Desulfosarcina ovata subsp. ovata: one gene and its partner. Each later gene encodes a partner of the first gene's protein in a complex. Links are inferred from orthologs where the notes say so. Each region holds a gene or a part of one and is shown in the gene's direction. Other genes may lie near its edges.

Evidence for each region.
Region 2: the proteins of GN112_RS18980 (region 1) and GN112_RS10290 are in contact, whole or in part, in a cryo-EM structure (PDB 8Z1Y), measured with the Escherichia coli proteins. The link is inferred for Desulfosarcina ovata subsp. ovata from one-to-one orthologs.

The regions. Positions count from the first base shown.
Region 1 is NZ_AP021879.1:4,295,194-4,298,363, reverse strand. Bases 117-3,020 are described here. They hold GN112_RS18980 (ABC transporter permease), read left to right. Parts: upstream 117-1,054; coding sequence 1,055-1,987; downstream 1,988-3,020. Other genes in these bases: GN112_RS18970 (ABC transporter ATP-binding protein), read left to right, coding at 2,905-3,020; GN112_RS18975 (ABC transporter permease), read left to right, coding at 1,993-2,895; GN112_RS18985 (ABC transporter substrate-binding protein), read left to right, coding at 117-1,045. In the rest of the region: more of GN112_RS18985, read left to right, coding at 1-116; more of GN112_RS18970, read left to right, coding at 3,021-3,170. UniProt on the Escherichia coli protein: Part of the ABC transporter DppABCDF involved in dipeptide transport. Responsible for the translocation of the substrate across the membrane.
Region 2 is NZ_AP021879.1:2,278,229-2,281,227, reverse strand. It holds GN112_RS10290 (ABC transporter ATP-binding protein), read left to right. Parts: upstream 1-1,003; coding sequence 1,004-1,996; downstream 1,997-2,999. Other genes in the region: GN112_RS10280 (extracellular solute-binding protein), read right to left, coding at 2,980-2,999; GN112_RS10285 (ABC transporter ATP-binding protein), read left to right, coding at 1,999-2,964; GN112_RS33960 (ABC transporter permease subunit), read left to right, coding at 1-1,004. UniProt on the Escherichia coli protein: Part of the ABC transporter DppABCDF involved in dipeptide transport. Responsible for energy coupling to the transport system.

The DNA.
Region 1 (3,170 bases):
TCGCACGTTCACGACTGCGGCCGGCGACCAGTTCGGCCTGACCCCGGAAACCACCTGCGGTACCGGCCCGTTCATCCTGAAGACCTATGTGCTCAACGACCGCCAGGAGCTGATCGCCAACGATAAATATTTCCGCGGCCGTCCGAAACTCGACCGCATCGTCGTTCGCGTGGTGCCCGATCCGGAAACCATGCGCCTGTTGTTCGAAACCGACGAACTGGACGTCTTCGACTGCGATTACGCCATCACGCAGATCCCCTACTTTTACCAAAGCGAGAAATGGAAAACGCAGATCAAGAGCGGGCCGCGGGTGGCGATCTACTACTTCAGCATGAACCAGCGCATCAAACCCTTTGACGACGTACGTGTGCGCAAGGCCTTCCAGATGGCCATCGATCGTGAGCAGATCCTGGAGAAGCAGTTCTACGGCCGGGGAAAGATCGAAAATGCCATCATCCCGCGGGGCCTGGTCTGCTATTCCCCCGGCGGCAAGGCCATTGAATACAATCCGGAGAAGGCCAAAGCCCTGCTCGCCGAGGCCGGGTATGCGAACGGTGTCGACATGACCATCTTGCAGGTCAGCAGCTGGAGCACCAAGTGGGAGGACATCAACCTGATCGTCCAGTCCATGGTAAAAAAAGCCGGTTTCAATGTCACCATCAAGCAGGTGGACGAGGCGGCCTACTACGCCACCCGCAAGGTCGGTGACGCCGAGAGCTACACCCAGTCCTGGTCCGCCGACTTTAACGATCCGGACAACTTCCTCTACACCTTCTTCAGCCAGCGCGGCACGCTGGTGCGCTCGCTCAACAACCTTGACCCGACGGTGTTCGAGGGCCTCGACGACGCCCGGACCATGACCGATCCGGCCCAGCGTTGCGCGCTCTATCGCCGGCTCGAGGAACGGATCATATACGAAGATGCCGCCTGGGCACCCTTGTTCAGCCTGGACCACACCTATGTGGTCCAGCCGCGCGTGAAGAACTTTGTGGTGCCCTGGAACGGCTGGAGCGATATGTGCTACTTTGAAATGGAAGTCGAGTAGCCGCCATCCATGCTGAAATACATCCTTCACCGGATCCTCGTTTCCATTCCCGTACTCGTGGGGATCACGCTGCTGCTGTTCGTCATGCTCAACGTGCTCCCCGGCGATCCGGTGGCCCTGATGATGAAAGAGCATGCCAGCCCGGATGTGATCGCCCGGGTGCGCGCCCAGATGCATCTGGACGACCCCGCGATCACCCGCTATTTCCGCTTTCTGGGCGGGGCGCTGCAGGGTGATTTCGGCATCTCCTACAAGATCAACCGGCCGGTTACCGGGCTGATCCTGCAGGCTTTTCCCAACACACTGATCCTGGCCTTGTGCGCCGCCCTGGTGGCCTGGACCATCGGCATTCCCTCCGGCGTGATCTCGGCCGTCAAACGCCACGGTTGCATCGATCATTTTTTCATGGGTTTTTCCCTGCTGGGCGTCTCCATGCCGGTGTTCTGGTCGGCGCTTTTGATGCAGTATGTCTTCGCCTGGAAATTGCATCTGCTGCCCGTGTCGGGTTTTTACGGGGTCAAATACGTCATCCTGCCGGCCATCGTCCTGGGCTGGAGCTCCGCCGGGGTGATCGCCCGGCTGACGCGTTCCAGCCTGCTGGAGGTGATGCGCCACGACTATATCCGTACGGCCCGGGCCAAGGGACTGCGCGAAGCGCCGGTAATCGTCACCCACGCCCTGAAGAACGCCCTTCTGCCCGTGGTCACGATCATGGCCATCCAGGTGGCCGGCCTGCTCTCGGGTGCCGTGATCACCGAGAGCGTGTTCGGTATCCCCGGGGTGGGACGGATTGCCGTCAACGCCATCGAAACCCGGGATATGCCCCTTTTGCAGGGGGCGATATTGTTTTCGACCGTTCTGGTGATTGCCGGCAACCTGGTTGCCGATATTCTCTACTCGTTCCTCGATCCGCGCATCCGCTTTGCGATGCAGGAGAAATAGCCGTTTTGGGACCGCCCGTGGAAGCGCTTGAAACCATGCCGGAAACAGAGCTGCCCGCCGAACCGGCGGACACGCTCCTGGACGATATCGGGCACGCCTTCCGGAACAACCGGCTGGCCATTGTGGGCCTGGGCGTGGTGGGTTGCCTGATGCTGGTGGCCCTGCTGGTTCCATGGATCAGCCCCCACGACCCCTTTCAAGTCGATCTGGATCAGCGCTTGCTGGCGCCGTCATGGTCCCACTGGCTGGGGACCGATAAATTCGGCCGCGATCTGCTGACCCGGATCCTTTACGGCACGCGGATTTCGCTGATGGTGGGGCTGGTGCCCAGCCTTCTCTCTATGCTGATCGGCACGCTGATGGGGATCGTCAGCGGATTTTACGGCGGTAAAACCGATTTTGCGATCATGCGCCTGGCCGATGTGATGATCGCTTTTCCGTCGCTGCTGCTGGCCATGGTGGTCATGTATACGCTGGGGGCGAGCCTGATCAATATTTTCATCGCCCTGAGCGTTGTGGGCTGGGCCGGAATCGCCCGCGTGGTGCGCTCCCAGACCCTGTCCCTGCGAACCAAGGAGTTTGTCGAGGCGGCCCATGCCAACGGCGTGCGCCGCCCGGTAATCATGCTCCGGCATATCTTCCCCAATGTGCTGCCGACCCTCATCGTCCTGTTCTCGCTGGGGATTCCCGAGGCGATCATGTGGGAATCGACCTTGAGTTTTCTGGGCGTTGGGGCCCAGCCGCCCACGCCGAGCTGGGGACTGCTGGTGGCCAACGGCAAGGCGTTTCTTTTTTCCGCACCGTGGGTGGCGATCGCTCCCGGCGTGGCGATTCTGATCACTGTCCTGGCGTTCAATTTCATGGGCGACGGCCTGCGCGACGCCCTGGATCCATACATGAAGGATTGAATCACCACCGTGCACGGCATCGATCCCCCCATTTTGCAGGTCGACCATCTGACGACCCGGTTTCACACCCGCCGGGGCGTGGTGCGGGCCGTGGACGACATCTCTTTCGCGGTCGGCAAGGGACGGGTGGTGGGGCTGGTGGGGGAGTCGGGATGCGGCAAAAGCATGACCGCCCTGTCGGTCATGGGGCTGGTGCCTTCGCCGCCGGGAACGGTCGAGAGCCGGGGGATTCTGCTCAACGGCCGTAACCTTGCGCCCCTGTCCTACGACGAGAT
Region 2 (2,999 bases), 2.0 Mb from region 1 along the record:
TTTCACTTTCAACATTTGGAAAACGGCGTGAGGCTCCGAAAACAGTGCGCCTGACGATTCGTGAACGCGCGTCGGCCGAATCGGGTGAAAAACTGAGTACCCGGCTGGCGTTTAATCGTAACCTTGAGATTGAAAGCGACGACGATGCAACTTCTCTTTCTGAAGTGTGGGACCGGATTACCGATGAAGAAAAAGAGGCGTTGCGCCGGATGATCGCCCTGCGCTTTGAAGACCCGGTGGAACCATATAAGCTGACCATTGGCGGCAACGTCTACGTGGCCGAATTTTTAAAAGAAGATGTGCGTTTCCCGTTCAGACCGGTCAAGGACCACTGGATGGGCCTGGACGGGGCCGGCCGGGATGTGCTGGCACGCATTCTTTACGGCTTGCGAACCTCCATGACGTTTGGCTTGCTGCTCGTTCTGATCTCCTATGCGTTGGGTATTATCGCTGGTGCGCTTCAGGGCTACTACGGTGGACTGATCGATATTACCGGTCAGCGTTTGATCGAGATATGGAGTGCGTTGCCCTTTTTGTATGTCATGATTTTGCTCGGTTCGGTATACGGACGCAGTTTTCTGCTGCTGCTCATCTGTTATGGGATCTTTAACTGGATCGGAATATCCTACTACATGCGAGCGGAATTTTTACGCCTGCGCAAACAGCCTTTTGTCGAGGCGGCCAAGTGCATGGGAATCTCCTCTTCCAAGATCATCTTCCGACACATTCTGCCCAACGGTTTGATACCGGTGATTACGTTTTTTCCCTTCTCACTGGTGGGCGCCATCGGTGCATTGGCGGCCCTGGACTATTTGGGTTTTGGTTTGCCGCCGCCAACCCCCAGCTGGGGGGAACTGCTTTTTCAGGCTCAGGAATATCGGTGGGCGTGGTGGCTGATCCTCTATCCTTCCCTGGCGCTCTTTGTGGTCATGCTGTTGGGCGTATTTGTCGGAGAAGGGGTCCGCAACGCCTATGATCCCAAACGTTATACCAGGCTGGAATAATGAGTGCTGAACTGCTTAAGATCGACGATTTGACGGTGGATTTTACCACCGATGAGGGCCGCTTCGTCGCGGTTGACGGTGTCTCGTTTCAAATCAATCGCGGTGAAATTGTGGGGTTGGTCGGCGAATCGGGTTGCGGGAAATCGGTCACCGCATTGAGCATTTTGCGCCTGATCCCATCGCCACCCGGACAAATTGCATCCGGTAAGATTGTATTTAACGGCCGGGACCTGCTGGCTCTAAATATTGCCGAACTGCGCCGGATCAGGGGCCGGGCGATCAGCATGATATTTCAGGAGCCGTTGTCGGCATTGTCGCCCTTGCAGCGTATCGGGCAGCAGTTGGCCGAAGTATTGACATTGCACCGCCATATGGACAAGCGGCGGGCCATGCAGATCGGTCTGGAGTGGCTCGCCAAGGTGCGCATTCCCAATCCGGAGCAGCGCATGCAGGCATATCCGCACGAACTTTCCGGGGGGATGCAGCAACGCGTGATGATTGCCATGGCCCTGATGCAGGATCCGGAGTTGATTATCGCCGATGAACCGACAACGGCATTGGATGTTACCATTCAGGCCCAGGTCTTTAAATTGATCAAGGAGATGCGCAAGGAGCAGACCGCCATCTTGTTGATCACCCACGACATGGGGGTGGTTTGGCAAATGTGCGACCGGGTCCTGGTGATGTATGCTTCGAATATTGTTGAAACCGGAACCAAGCAACAAATTTTCGAGCATCCCGCCCATCCCTACACGCGCGGTCTTTTGCAATCGATTCCGGCCCTGTTTGGGAAAACTGATCGTCTTCCCGCCATTGCGGGTTATGTTCCATCGCCCTTCAATTATCCCATCGGCTGCCATTTCCGGGATCGTTGCCCGTATGCCTTCGATCGATGTGCAACCGAAGCCCCCGAACTCGAAAACATTGAAAATGGCGACCATCAGGCAGCTTGTTTCGTCGCCCACAAGCTGTTTGCGGGCCGCCTGGAATAAAAATGCCGATATCCGATCATCCACAAGCGTTACTCAGCGTAACTGATCTGAAGACCTGGTTTCCAATCAAGCGGGGGATTATGTCCCGCATTGTGGGATATGTCCGTGCAGTCGACGGCGTCTCCTTTCAGGTCGGCCGGGGGGAGACCCTTGGTTTGGTGGGCGAGTCGGGCTGCGGCAAAACCACCCTCGGTCGGACCCTGATGGGGCTTGAAAAACCGCATGGCGGCAAGATTGTTTTTGACGGACAAGATATCGCCGGTCTGACGCCCAAGGCGCAAAGAGAACTTCACCGGCGCATGCAGATCATCTTTCAGGATCCGTTATCTTCGCTCAACCCACGCATGAACATTCTTGATATCGTCACCGAAGGGTTAAGGGAGTTCAACCTGCTCGACGGATCGCGAAAGGCGCATGCCACGCGACTGCTCAAGGAGGTCGGGCTCGATGAAGATGCGGTCTACCGCTATCCCCATGAATTTTCAGGCGGCCAGCGTCAGCGGATCAACATCGCCCGCGCCATTTCATTACGACCCGCTTTTGTGGTTTGCGATGAACCGGTCAGTGCGCTGGATGTATCCGTGCAGGCGCAGATCATCAACCTGCTGTTGGATCTGCGTGATAGCCACCGGCTCTCCTATCTTTTTATTTCCCACGATTTAAGTGTGGTCAGCCATATCGCCGATCGTGTGGCGGTCATGCACTGCGGCCGTTTGGTCGAAATGGGAATTACCGACAAGGTGATCGCAAATCCACTGCACCCGTATACGCAAAAGCTGATTGCCGCCGTACCGGTGGTGGGCGAGCCGTCCAATGGGAAGGGCTTCGATGAGGAAAATTTTACGCCCCCTGCAGCGGCCACCGGATGTCTTTTTTACGACACATGCGCCAAATCCGACGAGATTTGCCGTGACCATCCGCCCCAACCGCGGGGGACGCCGGATCATCAGGTGTGGTGTCATCGATAGGGCGCTTACTACGGCTTAAAACCGCTCGTCAAAAA